4 regions of the Klebsiella quasipneumoniae subsp. quasipneumoniae genome follow, and region 3 is predicted to be linked to each of the others. Evidence: predicted binding sites of a transcription regulator. Region 3 holds the regulator's gene; each other region holds the start of a gene.

Region 1 (3,161 bases), 120 kb from region 3:
TAATCGTTGCGGAACCAGGTCACGCCCGCCAGCCAGCCGTCGCGTTTAAACTCGAGGCCAATCTCTTTGTTGATGCTGGTCTCGGCTTTTAAATCTTCATTCCCCTGCAGATAGCAGCCGTCTTTACTGGCGTAGCAGCCCTGGCCTTTGCTGTAGAGAATGTAGTTCGGGTTGGTCTGATACAGGCTCGGCGCTTTATAGGCACGGGCGATACCCATCTTCAGCGTGAAGTCGTCCCACAGGCCCTGAGACAGATTGAGGGACGGGCTCCAGTTGTTGCCGACGATGCTGTGATGATCGAAACGCAGCGCCGGGGTCAGCATGGTGGTGTCGGTCAGCTCCATGTTGTTCTCAGCGAACAGGGAGAAGATCTCCGCCTTCGAGTAGGGGCTGCGGCCGGTGCTGTCGTAACCCGGAATTTCTCCCCCCGACAGCGCCTGGGTGTTGGAGGCCTTATCCTTCATGCGCTGCTGGTTCCACTCGCTGCCCAGCGTCAGGTTCTGATTAACCAGATAGTCGAACGGGATGCTGACTTCGCTGTGCAGCATCACATCCGCCAGATCGATATCCGTGAACTGGTTGCTGTTGAAGATCCCCTCGGTCCCCCCGGCCAGGCCTTCGCCTTTGCGCGAGTTGCGGGTACGTTCGTACTGCGCCCAGTTGCTGGTGGTCACCCCGTTGTCCCAGGCGCCGTTCCAGGTGACCGAGTAGGTGTTGCGGTACAGACGGTTGGTCTCTTTGCCGTAGTTCTCTTTTACCAGGTCGTTGGAGTTGGTGTTCTGGGTGTCGCCTGCGTAGAGGTTGCCCTGGCGGCTGTAGCCGGCCTCAAACTCCAGCGACTGCATCGGCGCGAATTCCCAGCGCACCAGACCATCGATGTTTTTATTTTTTACCCCTTCGCGCCCGGCCGGCAGGGTGTCGGCATAGATCCCGGTACGTTCGGACTGATGGCCCTGGTTGATGTCCCAGGCGTCGGCCTGGGTTTTGTCGAGGTTACCGAACAGGCGGAAGCTGAAATCACCGCCCAGCGGGCCGCTGAGGCTGAAGTTGGTGCGCTTGGTGGAGCCTTCGTCTTTGTGCTCCGGGGCGTTCATATAGGTGTTCCAGGAGCCGTGCCACTCATCGCCGGTTTTTTTAGTGATGATATTCACCACGCCGCCGGCGGCGCCGTTGCCGTAGCGGGCGGCGGCCGGGCCGCGAATCACTTCGATGCGTTCGATCATCTCCGGCGGCACCCAGCTGGTGTCGCCGCGGGTGTCGCGCTCGCCGCGCCAGCCGAGACGCACGGAGTTGCGGCTGGTGACCGGCTTGCCGTCGATCAGGATCAGGGTGTTTTCCGGGCCCATGCCGCGGATATCAATCTGGCGGTTATTCCCGCGCTGGCCGCTGGTGGAGTTGCCGGTCAGGTTGACCCCCGGCATGGTGCGAATGATCTCCGAGACGTCGCGCGCCGGCGGACGTTTGCGGATCTCATCGGCGGTGATGGTGGAGACGCCCGGCGCCTGCAGGTTCTGCTCGGCGGCGGTGACCACCATGGTCTCTTCCGCGGCGCTGTTTTTATCGTCGGTGGCGGTTTCCGCTGCGCTTAACGGAAAAGCAACCCCGTAAATTCCCAGATTGACCAGCAAGGCCAGGGATTTGATCCTGTTATTCATTGTTATTCCTGCTTTTTTGTCGCCACGTTCCCCAAACGCCCCTTCCCACCGGGAGGGGAGGCGGCATAAATGTTGCCGGAAGAGGGCAAAGGCACTCCGTCGCTAGCTGAATAAGCTCTCTTCGACATGTGTTGTGAAAGACGCGCTTCCCACGGCGCGCTAATACGCTATTGCAAATGCAAATAGTTATCAATAATATTATCAATAAAGAATGACAATTAATTAAAAAAGTCACGCGATACATAGGGTTAATGACTGAATGTTAACGACAGGAAGCGAGGAGTGGTGGCGAACTCTGCAGGGACCGCAGTCCCGGGCGGTGGATGGCGCCATCGAGGTGACGTTCTGGTGGCGGGATCCGGCGGGGGATGAAACGCGTTCTCCACGGCGTCGGGTATGGCTCTATATCACCGGCGTGACCGACCACCATCAAAATGCGCGGCCGCAATCGCTGCAACGTCTGCCCGGGACCGACGCCTGGTGCTGGCGAACCACGCTGTCGCCGACCTGGCGCGGCAGCTACTGCTTTATTCCCTCCGACCGTGACGATGATTTTTCCCCTGAGGTGTTCAGCGCCGATAAGCCGGACCGCGCGCTGCTGCGCGAAGGCTGGTGCAAACTGCTGCCGCGGGCGATAGCCGATCCGCTGAACCCGCACAGCTGGCGGGGCGGACGCGGCCATGGCGTCTCCGCCCTGGAGATGCCGCAGGCGCCGGCGCAGCCCGGCTGGGATCTGCTTAATGAGGCGCATCCTCCCGCCCGTTGCCTTGAGTGGCGCAGCGCGCGTCTGGGCAACCATCGCCGGGTCTGGATCTACACCCCCGGCGAGGCCGTCGACCCGCAAACGCGGCCGCTGGCGATCCTGCTTGACGGCCAGTTCTGGGCCGAAAGCATGCCGGTGTGGTCGCCGCTGGCCGCGCTGACCCGCGAGGGGAGGCTGCCGCCGGCGGTCTACCTGCTGATCGACGCGATCGACAACCAGCGCCGCGGGGTTGAGCTGCCCTGTCATCGCGATTTCTGGCTGGCGGTGCAGGAGGAGCTCCTGCCGCTGGTCCGCGGTCACGTCCCGTTCAGCGACCGCCCGGATCGGACGGTGGTGGCCGGGCAAAGCTTCGGCGGCCTGGCGGCAATGTTCGCCGCCCTCAACTGGCCGCAGCGCTTTGGCTGCGTGCTCAGCCAGTCAGGCTCCTACTGGTGGCCGCATCGCGATGGCAGCGGGACGGGCTTTATCGGCGAACGTCTCCGCCAGGGCGAGGCGTCCGCGGCCGGGCTGCGCATCTGGCTGGAAGCGGGCCAGCGTGAACCGATTATTTTTCGCGCCAACCAGGCGCTGCTGGCGCAACTCACCACAACGCAGCAGACGATTTTCTGGCGTCAGGTTGACGGCGGGCATGATGCGCTTTGCTGGCGCGGCGGGCTGACGGCGGGGCTGATCCAGCTCTGGCAGCCTCTGCTGTCGCCCCCTTAGCACAGCGCTTTACGACAGGAGTTTGATATGCAATTCAG
Region 2 (3,161 bases), 2.6 Mb from region 3:
GGCAGAACCTGGGTATCGCTGTTTTTACCGTACAGATTCGCCACCGACGATTCGGTCAGCGCGCTGCTGTTGGCGGCAAGGTCGGACAGATTTTCCGGCTTCGTCGATTGATGCACCACGCGCACGCCGGGAATAATGGCGAAGTTGTGGCTATCAAGGTCGAAGTTGATCTTATCCTGGACAAAGCCGCCGAGAGTGTAGCTGCGGCTGTCCGCCTCCGGCTGCATGATCTCGCTGTAAACGCTGGGGATCGGCGACTGGCTGAACGGCCGCTGGGTTTTGCTGGTGCTGGCGTTGAAACCGGCGCTCAGATCGTAGCGGCCCAGGGTTTTCGCCAGCGCGGTCTGCAGGCCCCAGGTGTCGGTGTCGTAGTTGGAGTTCACCGTCTGCATTCTGCGGGTGACGCTGTCCGGCATATACGTCCAGTCATGGGCTTCGGTATGCTGGTAGTAGATTTTCGTGGAGACGCTGTCGAGGTAGTCATTCATCGGCGTCCAGTCATCCTTCAGGCTCAGGCCCCAGCGTCGGGTCTGGCTGGTCTGGTTGGCGGTGCCGATGGTGCTGTTACCGCTGGAATCCCAGGTATCGTAGTGGGTGTGGTTGGTTTTGTGGTAATAGTCGAAGGTGCTGGTTAGCTTGTGCTCGTCGTTGGGCTGCCAGATCCCGGAGGCCAGAAAGGCATCGGAGTGCCAGTTCGCCGGGTAGGCGTCGACGGTGTCGCTGTTATTTTCGGTTTCCTGGCCGTCGCGGCGGCTGTAGACCAAAATGCCGCGCAGGAACTCATCGCCGCCGGCGACGGTCACCCCGTTGTGCCAGCTGCGATCCGCGGAGTCGTAGCCGCTGCGATAGCCGAAGGCGCTGGTTTTGCCCGGGCGCAGGTAATCATCCGCCGATTTCGGGCGGAAGGAGACATTCCCTCCGATGGCGCTGTTGGCCGTTTCCGTCGAGGTGGCGCCGGACTGGATATCCACGCTGCCGTACATATACGGGTCGATATAATCGCGGCCGATGCCGAAGGTATTGAGCCCCGAGCGGCCGACGTAGCCGCGGCCGGTGGCGTTGGGCTGGGCGATACCGTCCACGTCGATACCGACGCGGTTGCTCTCCATGCCGCGAATGTTGTAGCCGGTGTAGCCCCCGCGGTCGAAGCCGCTTTTGCCGTTGCCAGAGCCGCCGCTGGCCCCGGTGGCGCTGATGAGCGGTTCATAGCGCATGATCGAGCCGAAATCGTTAGCGCCTTTGTCCTCCAGCTCCCGGGCGCTGATGCTGTGCTCGTTACCGGCTTTTTGCGCCGGCGCGGGAGCGGTGACGGTCATTTGTTCCGAGGTGTCATCCACCGCCTCGCCGCCGATGGCGGAAGTGCCTGCTGCGACGGCAGAAGTTTGATAAATTGCTGCAAGCAAAGAGGTCACCAGCAGGCGTTTTTTACACCCTGCTGCTGACGGAGTCGATTTGTACATAGTCGCCACGCCTTGATCGTTATTAGTATCGGCTCACGCGTTACTTCCAGAGTTGCAGGTTGCTCCGTCTTTTCCGTTGCGGATAGGGTCTTACTCCATTTGTTGATTGCGAATGGTAATGATAGGTATTATCGTTTGCAACAAAATATTCATGTATTCCTCATTTAAACTGCACTTTGTTTACACTGTGCCCTTTCAGCCTGAGCGAGAAGACGATGAATTCAAAAGCGGCTATCACCATCACCTATTGTTCCCAGTGCAACTGGATGCTGCGCGCCAGCTGGATGGCGCAGGAGCTGTTACACACCTTCAGCACCGATATCGCCTCGGTGACGCTGGTGCCGGGCACCGGCGGGATCTTCACTATCGATATCGACGGCCAGCAGATCTGGGAGCGGAAGCAGGATGGCGGCTTTCCGGATGCGGCAGAGCTGAAACGCCGGGTGCGCGATGTCTGCTTTCCGGAAAAAGCATTGGGGCATGTTGATAAACCCGCTAACCCGACCTAATCGTTAGGAAAGCGGCTGCGTGGCCCGTTTAAAAGGTGTATTATTGATGCATCTTTTTGTGGGGAGGGAAGTTGACGGTGGGCAAACGCATCGAACGTGAAAAGCAGACGATCGGTCGGATGATTGGGCTTTATCAGCGCCGCTGTCCGGATGCCCGCGACGACGGCGAGCACTATCAGGCGCTGAACGCCTACGCCGACAAGCGGCTTGATAAGTGCGTGTTTGGCGACAATAAACCGGCCTGCAAGCAGTGTCCGGTACACTGCTATCAGCCGGCGAAGCGCGAAGAGATGAAGCAGATTATGCGCTGGGCCGGGCCACGAATGCTCTGGCGCCACCCGATCCTGACCCTTCGCCATCTGCTGGATGACAGGCGGCCGGTGCCGCCGCTGCCGGAAAAATATCGACCGAAAAAATAGCGGCCTTTCCCCGGCCTGGGCTGCGCGCAGCCGGGGGACAAGCGCAGCCCCGGTAAGGCGTTAGCCGCCACCGGGGATGGGTGATGAAGCCTTCTGTTTCTGACTATCCCGGATCGTGCTTGTCACAAAGGCGACCACAAACAGCGCGGTGAACAGCACCACGATAGTCGGCGCCGGCGCGCTATCGAGATAAAACGCCAGCCACACCCCTCCCGCCGAGCAGCAGACCGCTACCGCCACCGCCAGCAGCAGGGCGTGTATAAAGCGCCGTACCAGCAGGAGCGCGATCGCCCCTGGGGCAATCAGCAGCGAAATCGACAGGATAATCCCTACCGACTGCAGCGTCGCGACGATGGTCAGGGCGATCATGCACAGCATGCCGTAGTGCAGCAGTCCGCCGCGCAGGCCACTGGCTTTGGCCTGCGTCGGATCGAAGGCGTGCAGCAAAAAATCCCGCCATTTCAGCCCGATAATCAGCGCAATCATCAGCGCGATAGCCGCCGTTTGTCCAATATCGCTGAGGGAGATCCCCAGCATATCGCCGAACAGAATATGGTCGAGATGGACGTCGGACTGGATCGCTACGTACAGCACCAGCCCGGCGCCAAACATGCCGGAGAAGACAATTCCCATGATGGTATCGCGTTTGAGGCGGCTGTTATCGTCGAGAAAACCGGTCGTCACGGCGCAGAGCAGCCCGGCGATAAACGCGCCGATGGCGAAGGGGATGCCGATAATGTAGGCCAGCACCACGCCGGGAAAGACCGCGTGGC
Region 3 (3,161 bases):
CTCGCGACAATCCGTTCCTCGCCCGCCAGCGCGGCGACAAATTCACCGTTGCGCAGTTCCAGAGCCTGCACCGGCGTGTTGTAGCGGATCTGCACCCCCATCCGCTCTGCGCTGCGGTAATAGGCATTGACCAGCGCTTTGCCGCCGCCCATAAAAAAGGCGTTGGTGCGGGCCACGTGCAGGGCGCCGGAGAGCGGCGGCTGAAAGTTAACCCCGTGCTGACGCATCCAGTCCCGGCACTGTGACGAGGTGCGGATCACCAGCCGGGCCAGCGCTTCGTTGGTGTTCCCTTCGGTGACGCGCAGCAGATCCTGCCAGTACTCCTCTTCCGGATAGCTGTCGACCAGCACGTCCTGCGGCGCATCGTGCATACAGCGCAGGTTACGCGTGTGCTGCGAATTGCCGCCTCGCCACTCCCGCGGCGCCGCCTCCAGCAGCAGCACCGAGGCGCCGGCTTCCCGGGCGGTTAAGGCGGCGCATAGCGCGGCATTGCCGCCGCCAATGACCAGTACATCCACCATTATCGGCTCCCTTACAATTTAATGGATTGTTAAATTTGTAATGGGAATGTAGGCGGTAACGGCGACGGGGCGCTATGGCGTAACGCTAAAGAGGGGTTTAGTTAACGTAAAGGGTGGCGCCTGGCCAGCGATCGGACTCCACCAGCTGGCGCATGACTTTGCTTAGTATGACCCGTGCCGCAAGGCCTGCCGGGGTGAGCTCATCATCCGACAGGCTGACCAGAAAGTTGGGGCGGCTGAGGACCGGATTAGCGATGCCGATCACCCTCAGCGCCTGATGGTCGAGATGGGAAATAGCGGCCCCGGGCTGCAGAGTGGCGCCCAGTCCGCTGCGCACGGCCTGCATCAGCAGGGCCAGACCGTCAATGTCCGCCACCACCTCAACGCTGAGGCTGTGCTGCTGGCAAACCGCCTCCAGCCTGCCGCGCAGGCCGTGGCCCTGGCTTGGCATAATCAGCGGCAGGGTGGTGAGCTGGTCAGGGGAAACAGGGTCATCCGGCAGCGAGGCCAACAGCGCATGGGTGCCAATCAGGAACAGGCGCTCTTCGAGCACCGGTCTGGCGCTCCAGCGCAGGATCTTCTCCTGCTGGAAGACGATGGCTAAATCCAGCTGGCGGGTGTTGATCATCCGCTCCAGATTCCCGGAGAGGCTTTCCACCAGGTGCAGGCGGACGTCGGGGTAGCTCTCGCGCATCGCGTTGATGAACGGTACGCCAAGAACGGAGGCGGTGCTGGGGGCCATGCCGACGCTGACGTGGCCCGACAGCCGCGCCTCGCGGGCGGCGAGGATGGCATCATCGGCATGACGCAGCGCCAGCTGCGCCTGTGAGTAGAAAGCGAGGCCCGCGCTGGTGGGCGTCACGCCGCGAGAGGTTCGCTGCAGGAGGCGAATGGACAGCTCATTTTCCAGACGCGCGATCTGCTGGCTGAGCGCCGAGACGCCGATATTCAGATCGAGCGCGGCGCGGCCCATGCTGCCGGTTTCAACAATGCGCGTAAAATAGCGTAGCTGGCGAAGTTCCATATCAACTCTCCGGACAAAGCGGGGACTCGCGAGGGTCGCCGCCGGGACGTGAGCGGGAAGCGCGGCAGAAGCGCCCATAAAAAAGCCAACCGGCTGGTTGGCTTTTCAGAGCAGGCGAAGCAGGGAATTACTTTTCCACTGCGTCGTGGGCGTGTTCGTCCTCGCGGCAATCACCTTCCGCACAGTGACCGTACAGATACAGACTGTGGTTGGTCAGGCGGATGCCGTGACGGGAAGCGATTTCACGCTGGCGCGCTTCGATAGAGTCATCACTGAATTCGATCACTTTGCCGCAGTCGAGGCAGATCAGGTGATCGTGGTGATGCTGCTGGGTCAGTTCGAAAACGGATTTACCGCCTTCAAAATTATGACGAGTCACGATACCGGCGTCATCAAACTGGTTGAGGACGCGGTAAACGGTCGCCAGACCAATCTCTTCGCCCATGTCGATCAGGCGTTTATATAAGTCTTCCGCACTGACATGATGGTTATCCGGTTCCTGCAGCACTTCAAGGATTTTCAGTCGAGGAAGTGTGACTTTCAGGCCAGCCTTCTTTAATGCGGTATTGTTGTCAGTCATGCGGAATCTGTCCTGTTGCTAAACGATCTACTTCCTTCAACGGAAGTCATACAGAAATTAACCCGACGTAATGCGTCTCATTATAGAACTGCCACTGGTAAATGAAAACTGCAAGCATCGGGCCTGGTTTGCTGTCAAAAACGAGGCACCAGCTACAAACTGCGTCACGTGCCTCGTAGAATCAGAGGACATTGTACAGATATGTGATTAAAAGTTAAAAACTTGTAGCTATTAGTTTGATTGCTTTTGTCTATTAATACGACGCAACTCAACGATTGCGCCGCTTAATTATCAGGCGTTTTTGATTTCTTCGAGGTGCAGCTCTTCAGCCACCTGCTTCACCCACTTCTCAACGCGCTCGTTGGTCAGTTCCGGCTGACGGTCTTCATCAATGGCGAGGCCGACGAAGTGGTCGTCATCCGCCAGGCCTTTGGAGGCCTCGAAGTGATAGCCGGCAGTCGGCCAGTGGCCAACGATGGTCGCGCCGCGCGGCTCAATGATGTCGCGGATGGTGCCCAGCGCATCGCAGAAGTACTCTGCGTAGTCTTCCTGGTCGCCGCAGCCGAACAGCGCCACCAGCTTGCCGTTAAAGTCGATCTCTTCCAGCGTCGGGAAGAAGTCGTCCCAGTCACACTGGGCTTCACCGTAGTACCAGGTCGGGATGCCGAGCAGCAGGATGTCGTGGGCTTCCAGATCTTCTTTGCTGCTTTTGGCAATGTCGTGAACATCAGCAACATCTTTACCAAGCTGCTTTTGAATCATTTTTGCAATATTTTCGGTGTTGCCGGTGTCGCTGCCAAAAAAGATGCCGATGATTGCCATGAGTAAAATAACCTCTTGAAACTTAAATGATGTGGTAGGGACGCGATGCCCACAGATAACGGCAATCATAGCAGAACAGGCAAGGACGCGGAAACAGCAATCACGCCCGACTGCACACTCTGCTACATGAATGCGGATTTTTCGCGGAAAGTTAGACTTTTCCCTGGCTGCGCAGGGCGGTTAATTGCGTCATCAGCATCTCTTCGATGAGATC
Region 4 (3,161 bases), 2.1 Mb from region 3:
CGCGGTTGATTGATCGATCAGACGATGATCAAACGCTTTCAGGCGGATACGGATTCTTTGGTTCTGCATGAGACCAGAGCTCCAATTATTTTATAGACGAAATGATTACTCCTCATACCCATTACGATTGATGGGAGAGTGTAACCGTTCTTACATAGCCCCCCGATTGGGGACATTGTTTGATAACCCAACTGCGATTACCAGGGTTCATATTGAACCGGCCGTCAACTTTGACAGGCCCGCGCATTATACGCAAATTCTGGCGCTACGCAAGTGCTGTTTAGAAAATCATCACCAGGATTTGCGCACCTTCGCGCTAGCGAACGGTACGGGGTGACAACGCGGCAAATTAACGCGGATGGCGCCATCCATTCCAGGGAAGTGCCTTTTGCACTGAACGGGGACAATAAGCATAGTGAGACGATGTTCATTGATGATCGCGGGGTTAACCATGCTCGCCGCCCTCCCCTTCTTGCTGTGCTATAGCGGATTGACCTTAACCTTATGCCACCAGGACCTGCGTCACGGCCTGCTGCCCGACCGTTATACCTGTCCCCTGCTGTGGAGTGGTTTACTTTTTTATCTTTGTCTGGCGCCGCACCAGCTTCATGATGCCGTCTGGGGGGCGATAGCCGGCTATCTCTGTTTGGCTGCGCTTTACTGGCTATATCGCGGGATCCGCGGCTATGAGGGGTTGGGGTATGGGGATATCAAATATCTCGCCGCCCTCGGCGCCTGGCATGGCTGGCGATTGCTGCCGCAGCTGCTACTGGTGGCATCGCTGCTCGCCTGCACGGTGTGGGCAGTATCAGGTTTGTACGCCAGGTGCGGCGGGAGCAGTAAATGGAGGGGGAACAACCCGCTGCCGTTTGGGCCATTTCTGGCGGCCGCGGGTTTCTGGTGCGGGTGTCAGACGCTGGCTAGTCTGACACTTTGATCTGCGACTGCAGGTAATTTTGCAGACCGATTTTGCCGATCAGATCGAGTTCGGTTTCCAGCCAGTCGATATGGCCTTCTTCATCCGCCAGGATCTCAATCATCATATCGCGGCTGACGTAGTCATGGACGCTGTCGGCATAGGCGATCGCCTCGCGCAGGTTTTGCGCCCCCTCCAGCTCCAGTCTTAAATCGGACTGCAGCATCTCTTCCACATCTTCACCGATGCCAAGTTTGCCGAGATCCTGCAGATTCGGGATACCTTCGAGAAAAAGAATACGCTCGATGTATTTATCGGCGTGCTTCATTTCGTCGATGGATTCGTGGTACTCAATATCGTTGAGGCGCATCAGGCCCCAGTTTTTGAACATTCTCGCATGGAGAAAGTACTGATTAATTGCGACCAGCTCATTTCCCAATAATTTATTGAGATAACTTATGATTTTGACATCACCTTTCATTATATAGTCCCTCCGCTTCCACTCATTGAAGCGTAGTCCGGCCTATAGGGATGTCAAAAGAGAAGCGTGGACTTCAGGCGATTTCTTTGAATTCCGGCAGGGTGGTTAATTCATCTTCCATAACTTCCCGCGCCGCGCGAACACACTTACCGCATTGATTTCCAACGGGAACAAACTTACGTAATTGCTGAAAAGATTGCGGTTGAAACTGGCGAACAACCTGGCGAATTTTTTTATCGCTGACGCCATTGCACAAACAAACGTACATATAAACTCCCGTTCAATTTATGCACAAATATTAAATGAGAATAGTTATGATTACAATAGACCATTTACTCATTATCCGCCGCAGCGCACGTTATGAATCGCCAGTAGCCCCGCCCTTTTCGCTGAACGACGGACAGCAAAAAGGGCGCCGAAGCGCCCTTTTTTATTCAAAGCTAACGAATTAGCCCAGAACTTTAGCTACAACGCCCGCGCCAACGGTACGGCCGCCTTCACGGATTGCGAAACGCAGACCGTCGTCCATCGCGATCGGGTGGATCAGGGTAACAACCATTTTGATGTTGTCGCCCGGCATTACCATCTCTACGCCTTCCGGCAGTTCGATGGTGCCAGTCACGTCAGTAGTACGGAAGTAGAACTGCGGACGGTAGCCTTTGAAGAACGGAGTATGACGGCCGCCTTCGTCTTTGGACAGAATGTACACTTCAGATTCGAACTTGGTGTGCGGGTTGATGGTGCCCGGCTTAGCCAGTACCTGACCACGTTCGATTTCTTCACGTTTGATACCACGCAGCAGAACACCTACGTTCTCACCAGCACGGCCTTCGTCCAGCAGTTTGCGGAACATTTCAACGCCAGTACAGGTGGTTTTCGCGGTTTCTTTGATACCAACGATTTCAACTTCTTCACCCACTTTGATGATACCGCGCTCTACACGACCGGTAACAACGGTACCACGACCGGAGATGGAGAATACGTCTTCGATCGGCAGCAGGAAAGGCTTGTCAATCGCACGCTCTGGTTCCGGGATATAGGTATCCAGGTGGCCAGCCAGTTCGATGATTTTCGCTTCCCACTCTGCGTCGCCTTCCAGCGCTTTCAGAGCAGAACCACGAACGATCGGAGTGTCGTCGCCCGGGAAATCGTACTGAGACAGCAGTTCACGAACTTCCATCTCAACCAGTTCCAGCAGCTCTTCGTCATCAACCATGTCGCATTTGTTCAGGAACACGATGATGTACGGAACGCCTACCTGACGACCCAGCAGGATGTGCTCACGAGTCTGCGGCATCGGGCCGTCAGTCGCAGCAACAACCAGGATCGCGCCGTCCATCTGCGCAGCACCGGTGATCATGTTTTTAACATAGTCGGCGTGGCCCGGGCAGTCTACGTGCGCGTAGTGGCGAGTCGGGGTGTCATATTCAACGTGAGAGGTGTTGATGGTGATACCACGAGCTTTTTCTTCCGGCGCGTTATCGATCTGGTCGAATGCGCGAGCGGAACCACCGTAGGTTTTAGCCAGAACGGTAGTGATGGCAGCAGTCAGGGTAGTTTTACCATGGTCAACGTGGCCGATAGTACCAACGTTGACGTGCGGTTTTGTACGTTCAAATTTTTCTTTAGACACGGCTATATTCCTTACTATAGTGCTCTCCCCTTCGGAGAGAGCACGGGACTTAGGTTTTAATCCTGTGGATTATTTACCACGGGCTTCAATAACGGCCTGAGCAACGTTGTTCGGCGCATCATCATACTTCA

Evidence for each region. The regulator Fur, encoded in region 3, represses iron uptake genes when iron is present. The targets are predictions, from matches to a motif close to ATAATAATGAGAACNACTATCAA.
Region 1: fes (enterochelin esterase) is a predicted target of Fur. The motif match lies at 1,832-1,854, and genes of this name have one in related genera.
Region 2: LGM20_RS05395 (TonB-dependent receptor domain-containing protein) is a predicted target of Fur. The motif match lies at 1,573-1,595, and genes of this name have one in related genera.
Region 4: bfd (bacterioferritin-associated ferredoxin) is a predicted target of Fur. The motif match lies at 1,700-1,722, and genes of this name have one in related genera.

Annotation. Positions count from the first base shown of each region.
Region 1 covers NZ_CP084876.1:3,838,422-3,841,582, reverse strand. The annotation lists gene fepA (siderophore enterobactin receptor FepA) at 1-1,655, opposite strand, end outside; gene fes (enterochelin esterase) at 1,915-3,123, shown strand; gene LGM20_RS18550 (MbtH family protein) at 3,151-3,161, shown strand, end outside.
Region 2 covers NZ_CP084876.1:1,081,102-1,084,262, forward strand. The annotation lists gene LGM20_RS05395 (TonB-dependent receptor domain-containing protein) at 1-1,460, opposite strand, end outside; gene LGM20_RS05400 (Rdx family protein) at 1,676-1,969, shown strand; gene LGM20_RS05405 (nitrous oxide-stimulated promoter family protein) at 2,047-2,388, shown strand; gene LGM20_RS05410 (metal ABC transporter permease) at 2,449-3,161, opposite strand, start outside.
Region 3 covers NZ_CP084876.1:3,722,673-3,725,833, reverse strand. The annotation lists gene tcuA (FAD-dependent tricarballylate dehydrogenase TcuA) at 1-521, opposite strand, end outside; gene tcuR (tricarballylate utilization LysR family transcriptional regulator TcuR) at 619-1,545, opposite strand; gene fur (ferric iron uptake transcriptional regulator) at 1,673-2,125, opposite strand; gene fldA (flavodoxin FldA) at 2,417-2,947, opposite strand; gene ybfE (LexA regulated protein) at 3,099-3,161, opposite strand, start outside.
Region 4 covers NZ_CP084876.1:440,264-443,424, reverse strand. The annotation lists gene rpsJ (30S ribosomal protein S10) at 1-69, opposite strand, end outside; gene LGM20_RS02055 (prepilin peptidase) at 452-937, shown strand; gene bfr (bacterioferritin) at 921-1,397, opposite strand; gene bfd (bacterioferritin-associated ferredoxin) at 1,471-1,665, opposite strand; gene tuf (elongation factor Tu) at 1,846-3,030, opposite strand; gene fusA (elongation factor G) at 3,100-3,161, opposite strand, start outside.